Regions from separate parts of the Bradyrhizobium sp. B120 genome, predicted to be linked through region 1. Evidence: predicted binding sites of a transcription regulator. Region 1 holds the regulator's gene; each other region holds the start of a gene.
The links. Region 1 encodes LexA, which represses DNA repair genes until DNA is damaged. Its sites were predicted from a motif close to TGTTCNNNNTGTGTTCNG; they were not measured.

Region 1 (7,746 bases):
CGATGCGCGAGTCGAGCCTGCGATCGCCGAGAGCAATTCGCCAGAGGCGATGCAGTTCGAGCGGCAGGGCTATTTCGTGCGCGATGCGGATTCGACGCCGGACAGGCTGGTGTTCAACCGTACCATCGGCCTGCGCGACACCTTCGCCAAGGAAGTCGGCGGCAAGGGTTAGCGTAGTCCAGCGCGAACAACGGACGGAGGCGATCGATGCCTGACGAAGCCGACGGTATCGCCTCCGCCATCATCGCCAGATGGTCCGGAGGCTTCGGCAAGCTCGATGCGGATACGCTTGCTGCGCTCTACTCGCAGCACGCGTTCTTCTTCGGCTCGAACCCGACGCTCTATCGCGGCCGCGACGGCGTCAAAGCCTACTTTGACGGCCTGCCGCGCTGGCAGGCACCGCGCGTCCAGTTCAGCGAGGTCAGGACGGAGCAGGTCAATGACAGCCTAGTCAACATGGCTGCTATCGCCTCGTTCTTCCTCGACAGCGATGCGCCCGCGCTCGCCGTCAAGATCACCTGGGTGATCGCGCGCGAGGACGGCGACTGGAAGATCGCCTGCCATCACGTCTCGTCGCAGACGCCATTGATCTAGCACCTGTCAAAATATCGAAAACAACCCCATGCAAAGTAGCCGGCGGCCGCCGGCGATCGGCAAGGCGACTTGACACGTCGGGCAAATCAGCGGTATTCTTCTATTATTCCGAAATCATGCAGCGCGCCGCCGCAGGCTCTAGCCGCGGCCCGCATCACGTCTCGGCGGACATATTCTGCTCTTGCAGGATTTGGACGAGCGCCCGGTGCTCCAGGCAGCCGGCCAATCCCGGCAGCGTGAGCAGGGTGGCCGGCACGGTCATGCCCTTCGGCGAGCGAAGTTCAATCTGCTCGAGGTGCAGCCCCGGATGCGATCGCGTGGTGGATCGCAGCAAGGCGTCGAGCCTGCCGTCGATCAGTTCGCCGAGATCGCCGGTCGCGGAGAGAGTGACGCGCATTTGCCGTTGATCCTGCCGCGTCAAGCTTTGGATCGCAGGGCACTTCCTTGACAGGATGGCTGGTGCAACGCCGAGCCGAAGCCGCCTGCCGCGAAGCGCGGGCGCTGTACGATGCGTCGCGTGCGATATCTCACGGAAGGCGCGGCTGATCGACGGCAGGTACTCTTCGCCGGCGGTCGTCAGCAGCAATCCGCGCGGCAGCCGCCGGAACAGCGCGATCCCCAACGCGGTCTCCAGCGCCTTGACCTGCTGGCTGACCGCGCCGGGCGTCACGCACAATTCGTCGGCCGCGCGCTTGAAGCTCAAATGCCGCGCGGACGTCTCGAAGGCGCGTAGTCCGTTCAGGGGAGGAAGACGGTAGCTCATTGTCGGCACTTCTCAGGGTCTATGGAGCCGCAGTTTTCAGGGATAGATTTTCTAAGTCAACGGGCAAGGAGGATTGGTTTGATCCGGCCGGTCCACTCGCGCAGAAATAGCCCGACCGGTTTCTGCCAGGGAGAGCATCCATGCCCAACACTCACGACGTGGCCATCAGTCATTTGCAGCGGCGCAAGATCGAGGGCCGCGTTCTGATCCCCTTCATCCAGACGCTGCGCGACAAGCTCGGCGACGATGCCACGCGGGAGCTCGTCGATGCCACGATACGCCGGCTCGCGGCCGAGGATGGCGCAACATGGGCCTCCACCTATGGACAGGGCATCGGGTCGTTGAGGCGGATTGTAGATGAATTGTGGGCGGCCGGTGGCGCCATGGAGGTCCAGATCCTGGACCAGTCGGAGCAACAGTTTGCTTTCAATGTGAAGCGCTGCGGCTATGCCGAGTTCTACAAGGATCTCGGCCTCGCCGACATCGGCTACGAGGTTCACTGCAAGCGCGACCATGCCATGCTCGCGGGCTTCGACGACGGCCTGCAGCTCTCCCGTTCCCAGACCTTGATGGAGGGGGCTTCGTGCTGTGATTTCCGCTTTCGCAGGACCCCGTAGTAGCCGCAGCGCGTGCTGCCGGATACCTTCGTGTTCCGGTTGTGTTCCGCTAGGCGGCCGACGGGGGCTTCCGCTAGCTTTGTGGCCCGGCAGGGATCGCAAGCGGAATGGCGGAGCAGGGCACGACGCCGGGCGGCAGACGCGGCTACGCGGGGACTTGGCCGCCGCGCGCGGCTGCGCCGGTCGGTGGCTACGTTCCGGTGCGCACCAGCATCTGGCGGCCGCTCGTCGAGACATTGCGGCAATGGGTGCGCGCGGAGACGGGGGCCGGGCGGCTGTTGCCGTGGGTGCCGGTGGCATTCGGCACCGGGATTGCGTTCTATTTCGCGGCCGAGCACGAGCCGGTCTTGTCCGTCGCGGCGTCAGTCGCGATCGCGCTCTGCCTGCTGGCACTGCTGCTGCGGCGGCATCGGGTGTTTGCCGCCGTGGTGATGCTGGCCGCGGTTGCCGCGGGCTTTGCGACGGCGACATGGAAGACCGCGCGGATCGCCCATGGCGTGCTGGCGCGCCCGATATATTCCGTGGCGCTGACCGGTTTTGTCGAGACGCGCGACGTCAGAGAGAAGACCGACCGCTTCGTGCTGCGCGTCGTCACGATGGAAAGCCAGCGCGAGGCGCCAAAACTCGAGCGCGTCAGGCTCTCGGTGAAGAAGGGCACCGCGCCCGACGTCGGCAGTTTCGTCGAATTGAAGGCGCGGCTGATGCCGCCGCTCGGGCCGCAGCGTCCGGGCTCCTATGATTTCGGCCGCGACCTCTATTTCCAGGGGATCGGCGCATCCGGTTTCGTGATGGGCGCGGTGAGGACCAGGGAGCCGCCGGCAACTGGTGGCCTTGCGTTGCGCTATGCCGCCTTCATGCAGTGGCTGCGCGATGCCATCGACGCGCGGATCCGCACCACGCTGGACGGCGACCAGCGCGCGATCGCAACGGCACTGCTCACCGGCCGGCGCGATGCGATCACGACGCCGGTCAACGACGCGATGTTCATCTCGGGGCTCGGCCATGTGCTGTCGATCTCCGGCTATCACATGGCGGTGGTCGCGGGTGTCGTGTTCTTCACGATCCGCGCGTTGCTTGCGCTGTTTCCGGCGCTGACGGCCGGGCACCCGATCAAGAAATGGGCGGCGGCGGCCGCGCTCGTCGCGGCGGCGTTCTACCTCCTGCTGTCGGGGGCGGAGGTCGCGACCCAGCGATCGTTCTTCATGACGGCCGTGGTGCTGATCGCGGTCATCGTCGACCGCCGCGCGATCACCTTCCGCACGCTGGCGGTGGCGGCGCTGATCGTGCTCGCGATCGCGCCGGAGGCACTGGTGCATCCGAGCTTCCAGATGTCGTTTGCGGCGACGCTCGGGCTGGTGGCGCTGGTGCAGATCGGGCTGCCGAACCTGCTGGCGTCACCAGATCATTCGGCGACCGCACGGGTAGCGCTGTGGGGCGGGCGCGAGCTCACGATGCTGATGCTGGCCTCGCTGGTCGCCGGGCTCGCGACGACGCCCTACGCCGCGTTCCATTTCCACCGCGTGACGCCCTACGGGCTGCTGGCGAACCTTGCGGCGATGCCGGTGGTGTCGGCGGTCGTGATGCCGGCCGGCCTGCTCGGGCTGCTCGCCATGCCGTTCGGCTTCGACGGCGTGTTCTGGGCGATCATGGGGTTCGGCATCGACTGGATGATCCTGGTGACGCAATGGGTCGCCGCGCTGCCGGGCGCGGTCGGCCGGATGGCGGCGTTCGGAATCGGGCCGATGGTCGTGGCAAGCGCGGGCCTCATCCTGCTCGGGCTGTTGCGGACGCCGCTGCGTTGGTCGGGTGCCGTGCTGCTGGTGGTGGCCTCGGTCTGGGCGGTGCGGGTGCCGCAGCCGGACGTGCTGGTCTCAGCCGACGGTCGCAACGTTGCGGTGCGGGGCGGCGACGGCCGGCTGCATCTGATGCACAGCGCGAAGGACGCATTCCTCGTCAAGGAGTGGCTGGCGGCGGATGCCGACGCGCGGACTGCGACGGACTCGTCGCTCGGCGAGGGCGTCTCCTGCGATCCGAGCGGCTGCGTGACGCAGGGTCCCGGCGGCGCCTTCGTCGCGCTGGCGAGCCGGCCCGAGGCGCTGGCCGACGACTGCGAGCGTGCGGTGCTGATCGTGAGCGCGCGACCGGCGCCGAAGGATTGCGCGGCCTCGGTGATCGATGCCGAGCGGTTGCGGCGCCACGGCGCGCTGGTGCTGCGGCGCATCAGGGACGGCTACGTGATCGATGCGGTCAAGCCCGGCGGGATCGACCGGCCGTGGTCACCGGCGGTCCCCGGCGACGGCGAGAGTGAGACCACGCTGCGCACGCCCGCGACCGCTCCGCGGCCCGCCGTCGACGCGACGCCGGCCGAAACCGATTTGCAGGGCGATGATTAACCGTTGTCGGGCGAGGGCCCGGTCGGCAGCTCGAACAGGCCGAGATGGTATTCGTCGGAGTCAGGGCCGGCGTCGGGCTTCTTGACGAGGGTGAAGGAAGCCTCGGGGAATTGCTCCCAGACCTTCAGGTCGTCAGCCGTCACCGTCAGCCAGCCGAACCGGAACATGTAGCGGCCCGGCTCCGTGACGCGTCCAGCCTTTTGCCATGTGACCTTGTCGACCACCACGCACGTCCTCCGTGCCCGATGATGCGCCAAGGCGCGTGTCGACGCAATTCTCCAGCTGCGCCCCGGAACCCGGCGTCCGGGGTCGCTCGAAATCGCTTAGGTCATCCGCCGCCGGACAGCTCATTCCGCGGCGACGATGCGTTCAACCCAAAAACAGCGACGCAAATGCGGAGGGCCGCCGCTCCACCACCTTCGGCTTCTGCTCGACCGGCGGATGCAGTGCCGGCAATTGCAGCACGCTGACGCGTTGTCCCTCGACCAGCTGGGTCACCAGCACATGGCTGCCGTCGGGGAATTCGACCGCGTCATGATGGCGATCGGGAACGTCGGGCTCGACTTCGTTGAACACGCCGACGCGGAAGTTCATCGTCTTGGTCCAGATCCAGCGGCTGTCGTAGCGAACGTTCTCGGCGAAAGCGAGCTCGGTGCCCGGCAGCATGCAGACCGCGACAGTGGGATCGGTCTCCGAAGCAAAGCCGCGGGTCGACGTGCCGCGGAAAGTCGTGGTGATCAGCGTCTCTCCAACAATGGCGGGGCGCGACGCCACGGCGTGCAGACTATAGTCACACATCGGATGGCTCCTCTAATCGAGGTAGCGACCCGTGCCTCTCCTTGAGGCATAGGGCCTCTACCAGAGTGGACGATAGCGAACGAGTGTCTCCTCGTTTCTGGGCGATTGTACGACTGGTCGCCCAACGCTCCCGATCACAAACACGCGACGCTGCGTGAGAGGTATCGGAGCGCATCGGGCAAACAGCACGTTGCGCTATCATTCAAGGAACGATCCGATGTGTTGCTCGTTCCCCGCCGCCGCAAGTATTTGAAATTCAGTATTTGCGATAGAGGCCGATCAGCTTGCCCTGGATGCGGACCCGGTTCGGCGGCAGGATGCGCACTTCATAGGCGGTATTGGCCGGCTCCAGCGCGATCGATGCGCCGCGGCGGCGGAAGCGCTTCAGGGTGGCTTCCTCCTCGTCGATCAGCGCCACCACGATGTCGCCGGTGTTGGCGACGTCGTTGCGCTGGATCAGCGCCATGTCGCCGTCGAGGATGCCGGCATCGACCATCGAGTCGCCGCGCACTTCCAGCGCATAGTGCTCGCCGGAGCCGAGCATGTCGGGCGGTACGCTGATGGTGTGGCTGCGGGTCTGCAGCGCCTCGATCGGCGTACCGGCGGCGATCCGGCCCATCACGGGGACCGCGACCGGACGGTTGCCGTCGTCCTCGGCGATCGGCGGCGAGCTGGTGCGCTTGCCGAGGGTGCCTTCGATGACGCTCGGCGTGAAGCCGCGGCGGCCGTTGCCGCCGCCAGCCGAGAGTTCGGGCAGCTTGATGACTTCGATGGCGCGGGCGCGGTTGGGCAGGCGGCGGATGAATCCGCGCTCTTCCAGCGCAGTGATCAGGCGGTGGATTCCGGACTTCGAGCGCAGGTCGAGCGCATCCTTCATCTCGTCGAACGAGGGCGGTACGCCGGCCTCTTTCAGACGTTCATTGATGAAACGCAGAAGTTCGTACTGTTTGCGCGTGAGCATCTCGAGTATTCCCCCGGTTGGTAGCGTCGTTCGATTCCGAGACTCTTCAGGTAGGCCTGCAGGCGGGGCCTGACCTCAGGAGCACGGTGCTCATCACAAGCGCTCCCTCGCGGCCTCCCATTTGTACACACCAGTACTCGAAACAAATCATGAACGGACACTATATGTTCGATATGTGTTCCGCAACCACTTAATTTCCGGTGAACGCATCCGGCGAGCGCTCAAGCGATGCGGTCTGCGCCGTCACTCGGGCAGTGTCAGGATCTCGCATTCGCTGCCTTTGACGGCGGCAGGCGCAAACGGCGGACGCACGAGAAGTGCCCGTGCCGCAGCGAGATTCCCGAGCAGCGACGAGTCCTGCTGTGTGACCGGCGTTGCGATCAGCGTGCCGTCCTCGCGCGCCTCGATGCGTGCGCGCAGATAGTCCTCGCGCTGGTCGTTGGCGGCGAGGTCGCGGCCGAGCAATGCGCTCTCGCGGCGATGACGAACAGCTTTTCGGCCGCTCAGTGCCCGAATCAACGGCACCAGAAACAGGAAGGCGCAGACATAGGAGGACACCGGATTGCCGGGCAGGCCGATCACCCGCATTGCGCCGAGCCGGCCATGCATCATCGGCTTGCCGGGTCGCATCGCAATCCGCCAGAACGCCATCTGAACGCCCTCGGCCTCCAGCGACTGCTTGACCAGGTCGTGGTCGCCGACCGAGGCGCCGCCGGTCGTGATCAGGATGTCGGCACCGGTCTCGCGCGCCCGGCGGATGCCGGCGGTGGTGGCTTCCACCGTGTCGGCGGCAACCCCGAGATCGACGGTCTCGGCGCCCTCGGCGCGCGCCAGTGCCCGCAGCGCGTAACCGTTGGAATAGACGATCTGGCCGGGCCCGGGCGTCGCGCCCGGCATCACCAGCTCGTCGCCGGTCGCCAGCACCGCGACCTTCGGACGACGGTGCACCGCGAGGTCCGGATAGTTCATGGCGGCCGCCAGTGACAGCGCGCGATCGGAGAGGCGGCTGCCGGCGGCGAGCAGCACGTCGCCTTCACGGAAGTCGACGCCGGCCGGGCGGATGTGCCGTCCGGCGGCAGCTGGCTCGGTGATCGTGATGTGGTCGCCGTCGACGGCGGTGTCTTCCTGGATGATGACGGCGTCGGCGCCATTAGGGATCACGCCGCCGGTGAAGATCCGCACCGCTTCGCCGGCGCCGACCGTGCGCTCGAACGGCCGGCCGGCGGCGACTTCGCCGATCACCTTGAGCCGGACCGTCAGATCACCGGCGTCGGCCGCGCGCACGGCATAGCCGTCCATCGCCGACATCGGCTGCGGCGGCTGGGTGCGCAGCGCGGCGAGGTCGCGCGCCAGGGTGCGGTGGTAGGCGGCATCGAGCGCCACCATCTCCTCCGGCAGCGGTTCGGCGCCGGCGAGGACGGCGGACAGGGCATCGGCAACCGGCATCAGGGCCACGCTCGGAGCTCCTTCAATCCTAATGTTCAATACCAAGTGCAGTCAGAGCCCGCGCCACGTCATCCGTCGATGTCACGTGGATGGCATGAAGGCCGCGCGCCCGCGCGCCCTCGATGTTGGCGGCCAGGTCGTCGAAGAACAGGATCCGCGACGCCGGCACGCCGA
Region 2 (7,746 bases), 1.7 Mb from region 1:
CCTTCGGCCACACCACGATGTTGGCGATGCCGGTCTCGTCCTCCAGCGTCATGAACACGACGCCTTTGGCGCTGCCCGGCCGCTGCCGCACCAGCACAACGCCGGCGCAACTGACGCGGCGGCGGTCGTTGCTGCGGTTGATGGAGTGGCAGGCGACGACGCGCTCTCTGGTGAACATCTCGCGCAAGAATTCCATCGGATGGCCCTTCAGCGACAGGCGGATGGTCTGATAGTCGGCGACCACCTGTTCGGGACGCGGCATTTCCGGCAGCGGTTTTGCACCCTCATCCGGCTGCTCGCGCGCGGTGGCGGCCTCGAACAGCGGCAGCGGCACGTCGTCAGGCAGCCGCCGCACCGCCCATAGCGCTTCGCGGCGGTCGAGCCCGAGCGAGCGGAACGCATCGGCGTCGGCAAGCAGGATCAGCGCGCGCTTGGGGAGAGCAGTGTCGCGGGCGAAGTCTTCCAGCGAGGTGAAAGGCCGGCGGTTGCGCGCGGCAACGATGCGGTCGGCCCAGTCTTTCTCCCCGCCGTCCAAGGCCGCGCGGGAGGTGGGTGGGTTCCCTCCCCCCTTGCGGGGGAGGGTTAGGGAGAGGGGTAAGCCGCACGGGCGGTGGTCGTGGCTTACCCCTCTCTCCAACTCTCCCCCGCAAGGGGGGAGAGAGCCCATCTGTTCGTGCCTCCCTGACTCATGCACATCTGCGCTTCGCGCGCCCACGATGCGCAATTGCGCATCGGAGAATGACGATTGGAGAGCTTTCAGCCGCTCCTCGTCCTCATCCAGCCAATGAAACCCGTCGATCTGGCGGAAGCCGAGCCGCACCGCGCAATGATCGCCGACCTTCTCCTCCAGCGTGTTCTGCGCAAAGCTGAAGGAGACATCGACCTCGCGCACCGTGACGCCGTTGTTGCGGGCGTCGCCGACGATCTGCGCCGGGGCATAGAAGCCCATCGGCTGCGAGTTGAGCAGGCCGCAACAGAACGCATCGGGATGATGGTGCTTCAGCCATGAGGAGATGTAGACGAGCTGCGCGAAGCTCGCGGCATGGCTTTCCGGGAAGCCGTAGGAGCCAAAACCCTTGATCTGGTCGAAACAGCTGCGGGCGAAGTCCGGATCGTAGCCGCGCGCCACCATGTTGCCGACCAGCTTCTCTTCATAGCTGCCGATGGTGCCGACGTTGCGGAAGGTCGCCATCGAACGGCGCAGACCGTTGGCCTCCTCCGAGGTGAACTTTGCCGCCTCGATCGCGATCCGCATCGCTTGCTCCTGGAACAGCGGCACGCCGAGCGTCTTGTGCAGCACGTTGTAGAGCTCGTCCTTGTTGCCCTGGTCTGGCGCCGGCGATGGATAGCTGACCTTTTCCTGGCCATTCCGCCGCCTGAGATAGGGATGCACCATGTCGCCCTGGATCGGCCCGGGGCGCACGATCGCGACCTCGATGACGAGATCGTAGAAGGTACGCGGCTTCAGCCGCGGCAGCATGTTCATCTGGGCGCGGCTCTCGACCTGGAACACGCCGAGCGACTCGCCGCGGCACAGCATGTCGTAGACTTCCTTTTCGTCCTGCGGGACCGAGGCGAGCTCCCAGCGCTTGCCCTTGTGATCATCGATCAGGTCAAAACATTTGCGGATGCAGGTCAGCATGCCCAGCGCCAGCACGTCGACCTTCATCATATGAAGCGCGTCGACATCGTCCTTGTCCCATTCGATGAAGGTGCGGTCGTCCATCGCGGCGTTGCCGATCGGCACATAGGTGTCGAGCCGATCCTGGGTCAGCACATAGCCGCCGACATGCTGCGAGAGATGGCGCGGAAACTCGATCAGCTCGGTGGCAAGCTCGACCGCGAGGTTGATCATCGCGTTCTTCGGGTCGAGCCCGGCCTGCCGCACCTGCATGTCGTTGAGGCCCTTGCCCCAGCTGCCCCACACGGTGTCGGCGAGCGCCGCGGTGACGTCCTCGGTCAACCCGAGCGCCTTGCCGACGTCGCGGATCGCGCTGCGCGGGCGATAATGGATGATGGTGGCGATGATCGCGGCGCGGTGCCGGCCGTAGCGACGATAGACATACTGCATCACCTCCTCGCGCCGCGAATGCTCGAAATCGACGTCGATGTCGGGCGGCTCCAGCCGCTCCTTGGAGATGAAGCGCTCGAACAACAGATCGACCTTGGTCGGATCGACCGAGGTGACGCCGAGCACGTAGCACACCGCCGAATTGGCCGCCGAGCCCCGGCCCTGGCACAGGATGTTCTGGCTGCGCGCATAGTGCACGATGTCGTGCACGGTGAGGAAGTAATGCGCGTATTTCAGCTCGGCAATCAGCGCGAGCTCCTTGTTCAGGGTGGCGCGAAGTTTTTCGTCGATCTCGCCGCCGAAATATTTGTCGACGCCGGCCCAGGTCAGGTCCTCCAGATGCTGCTGCGCGGTCTTGCCCGGCGGCACCGGCTCGTCGGGATACTGGTATTTGAGCTGGTCGAGCGAGAACGAGATGCGTTTTGCGAAGCGCATGGTCTCCGCGATCGCGTCCGGCAGATCGCGAAACAGCCTGATCATTTCATGCGCCGGCTTGAGATGCCGCTCGGCATTGGCCTCGAGCCTGCGGCCGACAGCCTCGATCGTGGTCTTTTCGCGGATGCAGGTCAGCACGTCCTGCAACGGACGGCGCGCGGGATGGTGATAGAGCACCTCGTTGGTGGCGAGCAGCGGCACACCAGCATCAGCGGCGAGACCATGCAGCCGCGCGAGGCGGCGCCTGTCGTCGCCGCGATAGAGCAGGCTTGCGGCGAGCCAGACGCCATCGGCGGCACTGGCCTTGAGCTGCGCGAGCAGATCAAGCGCTTTCTCCGCCTCGAACCGGTGCGGCAACGCCAGCACCAAGAGCTGGCCTTCGGCGAAGTCGACGAGGTCGGACAGAGTGAGCCGGCAGTCGCCCTTCTCGATCCGCTCGACGCCGCCGCCGCGCTTGCCGCGGGTGAGCAATTGGCACAGCCGGCCATAGGCGGCGCGGTCGCGCGGATAGACCAGGATGTCGGGCGTGCCGTCGATGAAGACGATGCGGGCGCCGATCAGAAGTTTTGGCGGATGGGCGACCTTGTCGCTGTCGAGCTCCTTCCAGGCGCGCACCACGCCGGCCAGCGTGTTGTGATCGGCAAGCCCGATCACGGGGATCTTCAGTTCGCTCGCCTGATGCACATAGGCGCGCGGATCGGAGCCGCCGCGCAGGAAGGAGAAATTGCTAGTGATGCCGATCTCGGCATAGTCGGGTAGAGGCGCGCTCATGCGAACAGCCCGTGCACATACCAGTTGGCGGGTACCGGCTTGCCTTCCTCGTCGCGCAGCTCGCTCTCGTAGAGGCCGTCGCGAAAGATCCAGAAGCGCTGGCCTTCGGCGTCCTCGACGCGGAAGTAATCGCGCGTCAGCGCCGCGCCGTCCTGCTTCCACCATTCCATCGCGATGCGCTCGGGGCCCTCGACCCGCACCACCGCATGCAAGGCGCGCCGCCAGGTGAACTGGTGCGGCGGACCATCCGGCACACTTGCGAACGGCACCTTTATCGGCTCGGGCCGTTCGAACAGCCTGAGCGGTCGCAGCGGCGGCTCGCCGGCGACGCGCTCCGGCCAGGCGGCCGCGCTCGCCGCGGCCAGATGATGCTGCGCCGGCAGCGCGAGCGCTGATCGTTCGGGGATATGGCTCTCGAGCGGCAGATGCACGACAACGCGCTTGCCCCCGATGCGAGCGGCGATGCGGTCGATCAGCGCCGAGATCTCGTCATTGTCGTGCACTGTGGTGTCGAGGTCGCGCTGCTGCTGCACCACGATCTCGGTACGCCCTGCGGCGAGGCGAATGAGATCGAAGCCGAAGCCGGGATCAAGGGGATCGTTGAGCGCATCGAGCCGCTCGCGGAACAGGCGGTCGATCATCTCCGGCCGCGTCACCGGACGCCCGGTCTCGACCATGATCGCGCGCACCGCGCCGTCGGTGCGGAAGAAGCTCGCTTCCAGCTGCCGCGCGCCCTTGCCCTGCTTGTCCATCGCCGCAACCAGCGTCTTGGCAAGGCTCGAGAGCGTCAGCGCGATCACGGTATCGGTCGCGATGGGTTCGGGGAAACGTTTCTCGACGATGTAATCGGGCAGCGGCTTGCGCGGGCTGATCGGGGCATCGCCCTGCCCGAGCGCGTGGCCGAGCAAGGTGGTGAAGGCCGAGCCGAACCGCGCCGAGATCTCATGCGGCGCGCGCGAGGCGACATCGCCGATGGTCTTCAGGCCGGCGCGGCGCAGGCCGGTGGTGACGGCAGGATCGGCGCCGAGCGCCGACACCGGCAACGGGCCGACCGCCTCCGCCTCCGCGCCGTCCGCGATGATCTGCCCCGAGGTATAACGCGTCAGCGTGCGCGCCGCGATCGAGGTGCCGGCAATCGCGGCACTGACGGCAAAGCCGCGCCGGCTCAGCGCGCCGGTCGCGATCTGCAGCAGCGCGCGCTCGCCACCGAACAGATGCGCGCAGCCGGTGATGTCGAGGAACAGCCCGTAAGGCGGATCGAGCGCGACCAGTGGCGTGAAGCGGTCGCACCAGTCGGCGATGTCGTTCAGCGTCTTCAGATCGGCAGCGGGGTCGGCGTCGTAGACCGTAAGCTCCGGGCAGATCGCCCGCGCATTGGCGAGCGGCAGCCCGATCGACAGCCCGGCCCGCACCGCCGCCTCGTCGATCGCGTGCAGCAGGATCGCGTTGTGGTCCTTTGCGACGACGACGCTGGGGAGAAGGTTGCTCAATCCATTCGTGAGGGACGCATCAGCGGACGGGTTCCCTCCCCCCTTGCGGGGGAGGGCTAGGGAGAGGGGTAAGCCGCATACGCCGGTGTCCGTGGTACCCCTCTCTCCAACTCTCCCCCGCAAGGGGGGAGAGAGCCCTGCCAATGTGCTCGCCTCACTTGAAGGTTCATCCACCTCATGCCCATCAGCTTGCGAGGCGATGTCCTGCGCGAGCTTGCGCTTGATGCGGTCGATGGGCAGGCGTGGCAGCCACAGGCTGAGGATACGCCGACGGTTCACTGAATTGGCACTCATCACACTTCCATTCCATGATCCATCGCCCGACCGGGCCATGACGATTGCGCACGAGCTCGGCCTCGAAGCGCGACGCGCCCCAGGCGCTTGCGGCATTACCCGGCGGCGAATGCGCCGCGCGCACGATCCAGCGCGTCTCCGCGGTCGAGGGGATCGGCGTCGCCGCGATCCGCAGCAGCAGCGCGGTGACGCCGGAGGCTTGCGCGGCCAGGGTCAATTTGCGGCTGGCGACGAGATCGAGCTGGCGCGCATGGCCCCAGATCTCGAGCACGACAGCGCCGAGCGCATCGCAGGCGAGCGCGTCGGCCGCGGTGCGCAGCCCGCTGTCGACATCGGCGGCACGCACGGTGACCAAGAGGCGCGGATCGAGGCCGATCTCGGCGAGCCCGCGCATCGACAGCGCACCGTTTTCGCGGTCGGAAAAATCCTGCCGCACCCAGACCAGCGGCTTGCGCGCTGATATCCGCCCGGCGAGCCCCGCGATGAAGCCGGTCGCCGCGCCGCCTTGATGGCCGGCCGCGAACACCTCGTGCAGCGCGGCCGGCGCAAGCCCGCCGCGCAGCATCGCGTCTGCGCTCGTGTGGCCGAGCGCGATGCGGTTCGGCATCGCCGCCTCCGATGGCGCCTCGATGCGCGCGATGCTTCCGCGCAGAGACGCAAGCGTACCCGTGCGTGCGCCGTTCATTGCGCCGCTCCTTCCCAACCAAAATTTGAGGTCGTCACTGACCAGAACAGAGAACCAGGGACTGGCTCATTTGTTCATGATATGTTCTAATATAAAGCTAACAGGGCCCGCGGAGTCAATCGGATTGGTGAGTTCATCGATTCATGAGTGGAATCAATGGGATTCAGCAGCCGCCAAAACCGGACGCAACCTGATCTCCCGCACGCCAGGTGCACTGGCCCCGAAAATGGCGACGTGACGGAAACGGAGCAATCGTATGCGTATCATCGTGCTCGACAACGACACCGATTTCGAGGGCTGGCGCAAGGCCGCGCGACGATTGGCGTTGAATGACGTGAAGCCTGCGGAGGTCACATGGACCGTACGCAAAGACGACGAACTGCCGTCAGCATCCTGCGTGAATGACTTGCCTGACATGCCGCAGGCGCGGTTCAACGTGACAGCCATATTCGTCGAGCTCGCAAAGACCGCGATCCTGCATCGCAATGACGCGCGCTTCGCCCTGCTCTATCGCCTGCTGTGGCGGCTGCGCAGCCGTCACGATCTGCTCAGCGCGACTGATGACCCCGACGTCGCCGAGATCCACGCGATGGCGCGCGCGGTCTATCGCGACATCGACAGGATGCACGCCCAGCTCCGCTTCCGCGAGATCGGCCGCGAGCGGACGGCGCATTACGTCGCCTGGTTCGAGCCGGAGCATCGCATCGTCGAGTTCGCCGCGCCTTTCTTCGCCGGCCGCTTCGCCGACATGCCGTGGTCGATCCTGACCCCCGACGTTTGCGCGCATTGGGACGGGCACGCGATCTCGATCTCGCCGGGCGTCGCCAAATCCGAGGTGCCGAGCGAGGATCGGCTCGAGGAGGCCTGGCGGCGTCATGACAACGGCCTCTTCAATCCCGCGCGGCTGAAAGTGATGGAGATGCCGCAGGCCTATTGGAGGAACCTGCCCGAGGACTCGATCATTAAGCCGCTGATCGAAGACGCCATGCGCATGACCAGTGGCCCCTTTATCGCACGCAAGACAGCCGAGCCGCGGAAGCCGCAGGATGAGCCGATGGCCCGTAAGCAAACTCACGACACGCAAGTTCACGATGCGATTGCTGCCTTGCGCGAAGAGGCCGCCGATTGCCGCGCTTGCCCGCTATGGAAGGACGCAACCCAGACCGTGTTCGGCGAAGGGCCGCAAAGCGCGACGCTGATGCTGGTCGGCGAGCAGCCCGGCGACAAGGAAGATCTCGCAGGCCATCCCTTTGTCGGACCGGCCGGGCAGATGCTCGATCGCGCGCTTGAGGACGCCGGCATCGCGCGCGCCAAGGTCTACATCACCAACGCGGTGAAGCACTTCAAATTCGTGCCGCGCGGCAAGATCCGGCTGCACCAGAAGCCGGGCACGCCGGAGATCCGCGCCTGCCGTCAGTGGTACGCGCGCGAGCTTGACGCGATCAGGCCGGAACTCGTGGTGGCGCTCGGCGCCACCGCAGCGCAGAGCGTGCTCGGCAAGATCACCCCGATCAACAAAAACCGCGGCCGCCTGATCGATCACGACGGAACCAAGGTGCTCGTCACCGTACATCCGTCCTACCTGTTGCGGCTGCCCGACGAGAAAGCCAAAGCGCTGGAATATCAGCGCTTTATTGACGACCTGAAAATTGCCGCAGATCAGTTGCGCAATCCAGCCCGCGCGGCCTGAGTTGCGCCAAACCGGCGGAACCAGGGACCACACTTCAACGTGAAATTGCTTCTGGACGCTGACAAATACCTACAACCTTTAATTGATCCGTGGTACTGTGACGTGTTCCATAGGTATCGGGCGTCATGTTCACGCCATGACGTACCTGAGGCGGGCGCGCTGCGCGGTTTGCTAGCCCCAATCGTGCGGCGCGCCACCTCATCTCGCAATCCTCCCCTCCTCACTCACCTGCTCGCAGCACGCGCCGGATGGCTGGTGACGAGCGTCGTGGGCGTCCGGGTAGAGACTTGTAAAATATCTCTAAGCTTTT
Region 3 (7,746 bases), 4.2 Mb from region 1:
TCGTTCAACAAGTGAATGATAATTCGGTTTCCATCGTCGAGTAATTTTGCGGTAAGGCAGATCATCATTTCCGTCTTGCCGCTTTGTGGCTCGCCGTAGATCACGAACGAACTCGTGCCCGCGCGCAAAGTCTCGCAGGCGCTGGAAACCGCAGCCTCCACGCAGGATGTCTGTTTGTTGAGTTTCTTTAGGCGATTGAGTTGACCCAAGTAACGTTCGCGCTGGGCCGCGATCCCCCTCAGCTCTTCGACATTGACGGCCAACAGTCACCCCTTCCCTATCGCAGTTGAGCGTTCTCGTTCCTGCGATCATAGCGGGTGGTTTGTCGGCGGCATAGGGTTCGCTTACTTCTCCGATGGTCGAATTGTCGCAAAACAAAAACGGCCGGGTCATCGACCCGGCCGTTCAAAACTCTCTCCGCGTATTCCGCGTTTGGTTGAGCTCAGCTCGCCTTCTTCACGAACACCGGCTTGCCGACCTTCTTCTCGATCGCGCGCTTGAGATCGAGGGCGCGGGGCGACAGCACCTCGGCCTTGGCCTTGATCAGGTAGGCGTCGAGGCCGCCATTGTGGTCGACGCTCTTCAGCGCATTGGTCGAGACACGCAGCCGCACGTTGCGGCCGAGCGCATCCGAGATGAAGGTCACGTTGGCCAGGTTCGGCAGGAAGCGCCGCTTGGTCTTGATGTTGGAGTGGCTCACCTTGTGGCCCGTCTGGGGGCCCTTGGCCGTCAGTTCGCAGCGCCGGGACATTACCAAAATCCTTATTGCGTCCCCGCTTCCGGCGGCACGTGCGATCACGCGGCCCGCGCGGGGGTTTTGAATTCGCGTCCATTTTCCAGGAACCGCGGGTGTATAGGGGGAGAATACCCAAGCGTCAAGATTATATCGCCGCATAACCGTACCGGGAAATGGCGGTTCATAAGCGCTACCAGCCACTTAACGGCGGATATAGCAACCATATAAAGGGCGTATTCGGCTGCAAGTCTTGGTTCCATAACAGATGCGCGCGTTGTCCGGCCGAATTGAACGTCCAATTGGATGACGAAAGAGCGCCGATAGCAGGACCGTCAGGTAGGTTAAGTGACCACCGCCATTGCCCTTTTGCCCCCGCTCGGCCGGCTCATCGGCCTCTGCGCTGGTGCCCTCTTGCTGTTTTGCGCCGAGCGCGCCAGCGCGCAAGGGCGGCTCGACGCCCATTATGAGGCGACATTGGCCGGTATCCCGGTCGGCAAGGGTACCTGGACCATCGAAATCGGCGACGACACCTTCTCGGCCTCGGCCCAGGGCGGCACCGCGGGCCTCCTGAAGGCGTTCTCCGGCGGCAGCGGCGCGGGCGCTTCGCAGGGCCGCGTCGTCAACGGCGCGCTGGTCGCCTCCTCCTACACCGCGACCACCACCACCTCGAAGAAATCCGAGACCATCCGGATGGTGCTGGCGGGTGGCGGCATCAAGGAATCCACCATCGAGCCGGAGCCGCCGGTCGATGCCGACCGCCTGCCGGTCTCCGACGCGCAGAAGAAGAACGTGTTCGATCCGATGACCGGCTCGTTCCTGCGCGCGCCCGGCAATGCCGAACTGATGAGCCCGGATGTCTGCCGCACCGGCGCCGGCGTGTTCGACGGCCGCATGCGCTACGACCTCAAGCTCGATTTCAAGCGGGTCGAGATCGTGAAAGCCGAGCGCGGCTATCACGGCCCGGCGCTGGTGTGCGCGCTCTATTTCGTGCCGGTTTCGGGCTACATCCCGGATCGCCCTGTCATCAAATATCTCGCCGCCCAGCGCAACATCGAGATCGCCTTCGTGCCGATCGCGGGCACCCGCCTCTTGGTGCCGTTCCGCATGACGATCCCGACCCCGCTCGGCCAGGCCATGCTGGAAGCCACCTCGTTCGTCACCACCGCCGCGCCGCCGCGCGTGGCGAAGACGCAGTAGGGGATCGATCCGCCGGCTACGCTGTCCGACCGTCATCCTGAGGAGCGCGCAGCGCGTCTCGAAGGATGCACGGCCCGGCCGGTGGCCGTCGATCCTTCGAGACGCGCGCAAAAGCGCGCTCCTCCAGCGACAAAGGCGAAGCCTTTGCGCGGGGATGACGGGTCAGGGAGGGCGACTTGTCAGGGAATGCAACAAACGTCACCGGAATCCAGTTGACTCTTGCCCGCTTCTGATTCGACTCGCGCGCCTCTGGAATTTAAGGAATTCAGTCCGCATATCCTGTGCTTGTGGAGCCCTCTCAAACTTGATCTAGTGCCGCCGCCGTCAGCCTGCCCGAGATGTTGCGGTGAACGTTTCAGGTCTGGAATGGAGTCACCGATTCGGGCGCGATTCGTTCTAGACTCGTTCCGAAGTTTAAGGGCGGCGCAGAAGGCGTCGCATTGTGAGACAGATTCGCCTCAGATGATGCCCATGATCGATCAGTTTCCGGATTTCCGCGTCATTGCGAGGAGCGCAGCGACGAAGCAATCCATCGTGCCGACGCGCACGCGAAATGGATTGCTTCGCTTCGCTCGCAATGACGGCTGACAGCCGCCGGACAATAGAAGAAACACCTGCAAAATATGGCTTTCTCAACTTCGTTCGGAAATGACCGCGTGCCCGGCGCAGGCGTCACTGCGGTGCTGGGGCCGACCAACACCGGCAAGACGCATCTGGCCATCGAGCGCATGCTGGCGCATTCGTCCGGCCTGATCGGGTTGCCGCTGCGGCTGCTCGCGCGCGAGGTCTACAACAAGGTCGCGGCCCGCGCCGGCGTCGACAATGTCGCGCTGATCACCGGCGAGGAGAAGATCAAGCCGAAGGCGCCGCGCTTCTGGGTCTCGACCGTGGAAGCAATGCCGCGCGATCTCGATGTCTCCTTTCTCGCCGTCGACGAGATCCAGATCGCCGCCGATCTCGAGCGTGGTCACGTGTTCACCGATCGCATGCTGAACCGCCGCGGCCGCGACGAGACGCTGCTGCTCGGCGCCGCGACAATGCGGCCGATCATCGAGCGGCTGTTGCCGGGCGCCTCGATCGTCACGCGGCCGAGGCTGTCGCAGCTCGAATTCGCCGGCGACCGCAAGATCACGCGGCAGCCACGTAGAACCGCAATCGTCGCGTTCTCCGCCGATGAGGTCTACGCGATCGCCGAGTTGATCCGCCGCCAGCATGGCGGCGCGGCCGTGGTGCTGGGCTCGCTCTCGCCCCGCACACGCAATGCGCAGGTCGAGATGTTCCAGAACGGCGATGTTGATTACCTCGTCGCCACCGACGCGGTCGGCATGGGCCTCAATCTCGACGTCGATCACGTCGCCTTCGCCTCCGACCGCAAATATGACGGCTATCAGTTCCGCCGGCTGACGCCGGCCGAATTCGCGCAGATCGCCGGCCGCGCCGGGCGTGCCACGCGCAACGGCACCTTCGGCACCACGGGCCGCTGCGCGCCGTTCGAGCCGGAGCTCGTCAACGCGCTGCAGAACCACACTTTCGACAGCGTCAAGATGCTGCAATGGCGCAACGCCAGGCTGGATTTCGCCTCGCTCGGCGCCTTGCAGGTGTCGCTGGCGCTGTCGCCCAATCATGAGGCACTGACGCGGGCCCCGGTGGCCGAAGACCTCCGCGTGCTCGAACATGTCGCGCGCGACGCCGAGGTGCGCGAATGGGCGCATGGGGCTAAAGCGGTGGAGCGGCTGTGGGAGGCCTGCCAGGTTCCGGACTACCGAAAGCTGGCGCCGGCCGCCCATGCCGAACTCGTGACCACGCTGTATGGCTTCCTGATGCAAAAGGGTCGTATCCCTGACGCATGGTTTGGCGCTCAGGTCGACCAGGCCAACCGGACCGATGGCGATATCGACACGCTATCGGGCCGGATCGCGCAGATCCGGACCTGGACCTTCGTTGCCAACCGGCCCGACTGGCTCTACGACCCGGACCACTGGCAGGGGATCACGCGCGATCTCGAAAATAAATTATCCGATGCGCTGCATGAACGGCTCACGGAGCGTTTCGTTGACAGGCGGACCAGTGTATTGATGCGCCGCCTGCGGGAGAACTCAGTTTTGAATACGGAAATTGGCAAGACCGGTGAAGTGATCGTGGAAGGCCACGTGATCGGCCGGCTCGATGGTTTCACCTTCGCACCTGATGCGGCCGAGGCCGGCAGCGACGCCAAGGCGCTGCAAGCCGCCGCCCAGCAAGTGCTGGCGCGCGAGATCGATACGCGTGCCGAGAAACTGGGCGCCGCCCCCGACGAGCAGTTCGTGCTGACCTCCGACGGCACCATCCGCTGGACCGGCGATGCGGTGGCCAAGCTGGTGGCCGCCGACGACGCGCTGCATCCGCGGTTGCGCATCATTTCCGACGAGCGGCTGACCGGCGCCTCGCGCGAGGCCGTGCAGACCCGACTCGATCTCTGGCTCAAGACGCATATCGAAAAGCTGCTCGGGCCGCTGTTCGAACTGTCCAAGGCCGAGGATATCCAGGGCATCGCCCGCGGCATCGCCTTCCAGCTCGTCGAGGCGCTCGGCGTGCTCGAGCGCAGCAAGATCGCCGCCGAGATGAAGGATCTCGACCAGCCCTCGCGCGCGGCGCTGCGCAAATACGGCGTGCGCTTCGGCGCCTACCACATCTACTTCCCGCAGCTCTTGAAGCCTGCGGCGCGCTCGCTGGCCTCGCTGCTATGGGCCGAGAAGCAGAGCAATGTCGACATGGGCGCGCTGTCGAATGTGCAGCATCTCGCCTCCAGCGGCCGCACCTCGTTCCCGGTCGACAAGGCCCTGCCGCGCGACGGCTATCGCGTGCTCGGCTATCGCCAGTGCGGCGAGCGCGCGGTGCGCGTCGATATTCTCGAGCGGCTCGCCGATCTGATCCGCCCGGCGCTGGCCTGGCGCGAGACCTCGCCGGGCGAGAAGCCCGCTGGCGCGTTCGATGGCCGCGGCTTTGTCGTCACCCAGGCGATGACCTCGCTGACCGGCTCCGCCGGTGAGGATTTTGCCTCGATCCTGCGCGCGCTCGGCTACCGCATGGACCGCCGTCCGCCGCTGCCGCCGAAGGCTGTCGAGATTGCGCCTGCCGAGGCCACCGAGACCGTCGCTGCGGAGACGCCGTCGGCCGAGGCGATATCCGATGTCGCCGCAGACGCGCCGGTCGATGCCGCCGCTGAGGTGGTGGCCGATGCGCCGGAGGCCGCCGCTGCGCCCGAGGCCGAAGCTGCCGTCGAGCAGCCGGTATCGGGCGATCCCGCGCCGTCCGCCGCGCTGCTGCCCGATGTCGGATTCGCCGAGGTGGTTTCGAGCGAGGCGACGCCGGTTGTCATCGAGGCCCAGCCCGAGCCCGCGGCCGAGGTTGCCGCAGAGCCTGCCGCTGTCGCCGAAGAACCCGCGCCTGAGGCGCCCGCTGCTGAAGTTGCGGCAGAGCCCGCACCTGCCGTGGAAGCCGCTGCGGAGACGCCGACTGAGGCGGTTGCCGCAGAGACGCCGTCAGAGTCCGCCGCCGATGCGCCCGCAGAGATCGCGAGCGCTGACGCTGTGCCCGCCGAGGCCGCTCCCGCCGCCGCGGAGACACCGGCCGAGCCGCAAATGGTCGAAGTCTGGCGGCCCGGCGGCCGCTCCGACGAGCGCCGTCCGCATCATCGCGGTCACGACCGCAACCGCGGCCGCCACCAGAACAAGCCCGCCGAGGGCGCACAGGCCGCGGAGGGCGGCGGCGAGGGCGAGAAGCGCGAGCATCATCGCCGGCCGCGCCGTCACCAGGATTTCCGTGTTCCGCGCCCAGCGGCGCCCGCTGACGGCGCTGCGCCGGTCGCTGCCGCGCCTGCCGATGGCGCGCCGCGCGAGGACAAAGGCCAGCGCCGCGAGCGCTTCGAGGGCAAGGGTCGCGATGAGCGTCGCCGCGACAACAAGTTCGGCGGCGGCGATCGCAAGGGCGGCGATCGTGACCGCGGCGGCCGCGATTTCGGCAAGGGTGGCCGCGACAAGCGCGAAGGCGGCCCGTCGCATCGGCCCTACGCGTCGAGCGCGCCGCGCGAGCGCGACCGTCCGATCGATCCGAACTCGCCATTCGCCAAGCTCGCTGCCCTGAAAGAGCAGCTCGCCGGCCGGAAGGAATAATCCAACCCCTTGGTCTGATGCTTGGACAGACAGCGGCTCGACAAATGGCTGTGGCACGCGCGCCTGGTGAAGGCTCGCACTAGCGCGGCTGAACTCGTCGCATCAGGTCATGTCCGCATCAACGGCACGCGCGAGAAATCGCCGGGCCATGCCGTGAAGGCGGGCGACGTCATCACCGTCGCCCTCGACAACAGCGTCCGTGTGCTGAAGGTAACAGGCTTTGCCGAGCGGCGCGGCGATGCCAGTTCGGCGCGCGTGCTGTATGAGGATTTGCAGGCCGGCAATTTGCAAGCAGGCAAGGAGTAGTTATCTAGCGGTTGCTATCTCAATTTGGGGTGGCAGGCGCGTGAGAATACTGGCGTTTTTCAGGTGCGGCTTCTCTTGCGGCCCCGGTATTCCTGCGCTACGCAACCCCAGAAAAATCGATCGTTCCGGAGTTTTGGATGACCTACGTCGTCACTGAAGCCTGCATCAAGTGCAAATATACCGACTGCGTCGAGGTCTGCCCCGTCGATTGCTTCTACGAGGGCGAGAACATGCTGGTCATCCATCCTGACGAATGCATCGATTGCGGCGTGTGCGAGCCCGAATGCCCGGCTGACGCCATCAAGCCGGACACCGAGCCGGGGCTGGAGAAGTGGCTCGAGGTGAACACCGAGTATGCCAAGAGCTGGCCGAACATCACCCAGAAGAAGGACTCGCCCGAGGACGCCAAGGAGTGGGAAGGCAAGGAAGGCAAGTTCGAGAAATATTTTTCTCCGAATCCGGGCAGCGGCGACTGATTCGCTAGCGTTTGCCCAATAACCGTCGGACTACCCCGATAGGGGCGAGACTGGACCCGCGGCGGCCTCCGTTCGGCCGCCGATTTAACCCTAATGACGGACATATGACCTGAGGATGCCCTGTTATGCCCGGAATCGGGCGTAAACCATTGATTTTTGCGGAAAATGTGCTATATCTGCACCATTACAGGCCAAGAACCCCCTGCCATGCGTACCTTGTGGCTTCGAGGTTCCCGCAAACATCGAACAGGGGCGTGGCAGTTTCCGCGCGCAGGCTGTGTCACAGAAAACGCGTAAAAAGAGTGCTTCAAAGACGACAAAGAAAGCCGCTGTCGTTGCTCGCAGCGCAACCAAGGGCCGTGCCAAGGCGCCCGTGAAGGGGGCCAAGAAGGCGGCGGCTGCAAAGTCCTCAAAGAACAAAAGAAGCGTGATGCCAGAAAAGACTGCCAAGACTGCCGCGAAAGCGGCAGCTGCGAAGCCCGCTGCTGCGAAGGTCGCCCCCAAGACTGCTGCTGTCGCGCCGAAGCCGGCCGCCCCGAAGACTGCCGTCCCCGCCGCTGCTCCGAAGGTTGCCGCCAAGCCGGCCGCCGCGCCGCGCGTCGAGGAGCCGAAGAAGGTCGTGACCCAGCGCCAGGGCTTCAAGGCCAACGAATTCGTCGTCTATCCCGCTCACGGCGTCGGCCAGATCCTGGCGATCGAGGAGCAGGAGATCGCGGGCGCCAAGCTCGAGCTGTTCGTGATCAATTTCATGAAGGACAAGATGACGCTGCGCGTCCCGACGGCGAAGGTCGCCAATGTCGGCATGCGCAAGCTGTCGGAGCCGGCGCTGGTCAAGAAGGCGCTGGAGACGCTGAAGGGCCGCGCCCGCGTCAAGCGCACC

Region 2: a site for LexA is predicted at 5,818-5,835, ahead of ACOIX3_RS13570 (ImuA family protein). Genes of this name have one in related genera too.
Region 3: a site for LexA is predicted at 2,326-2,343, ahead of ACOIX3_RS02255 (helicase-related protein). Genes of this name have one in related genera too.

The regions. Positions count from the first base shown of each region.
Region 1 is NZ_CP185242.1:4,685,090-4,692,835, reverse strand. Features, by position in the region: gene ACOIX3_RS21450 (glutamine--tRNA ligase/YqeY domain fusion protein) at 1-172, shown strand, start outside; gene ACOIX3_RS21445 (YybH family protein) at 208-594, shown strand; gene ACOIX3_RS21440 (LysR family transcriptional regulator) at 749-1,357, opposite strand; gene ACOIX3_RS21435 (L-2-amino-thiazoline-4-carboxylic acid hydrolase) at 1,498-1,974, shown strand; gene ACOIX3_RS21430 (ComEC/Rec2 family competence protein) at 2,082-4,367, shown strand; gene ACOIX3_RS21425 (hypothetical protein) at 4,364-4,591, opposite strand; gene ACOIX3_RS21420 (hypothetical protein) at 4,737-5,165, opposite strand; gene lexA (transcriptional repressor LexA) at 5,422-6,126, opposite strand; gene glp (gephyrin-like molybdotransferase Glp) at 6,370-7,581, opposite strand; gene ACOIX3_RS21405 (HAD family hydrolase) at 7,601-7,746, opposite strand, start outside.
Region 2 is NZ_CP185242.1:2,979,139-2,986,884, reverse strand. Features, by position in the region: gene ACOIX3_RS13580 (error-prone DNA polymerase) at 1-3,277, opposite strand, end outside; gene ACOIX3_RS13575 (Y-family DNA polymerase) at 3,274-5,061, opposite strand; gene ACOIX3_RS13570 (ImuA family protein) at 4,952-5,746, opposite strand; gene ACOIX3_RS13565 (UdgX family uracil-DNA binding protein) at 6,003-7,436, shown strand; partial or broken gene ACOIX3_RS13560 (cation transporter) at 7,737-7,746, opposite strand, start outside.
Region 3 is NZ_CP185242.1:480,715-488,460, forward strand. Features, by position in the region: gene ACOIX3_RS02240 (DEAD/DEAH box helicase family protein) at 1-263, opposite strand, end outside; gene rpmB (50S ribosomal protein L28) at 443-751, opposite strand; gene ACOIX3_RS02250 (DUF3108 domain-containing protein) at 1,103-1,933, shown strand; gene ACOIX3_RS02255 (helicase-related protein) at 2,557-6,084, shown strand; gene ACOIX3_RS02260 (RNA-binding S4 domain-containing protein) at 6,106-6,390, shown strand; gene fdxA (ferredoxin FdxA) at 6,528-6,866, shown strand; gene ACOIX3_RS02270 (CarD family transcriptional regulator) at 7,297-7,746, shown strand, end outside.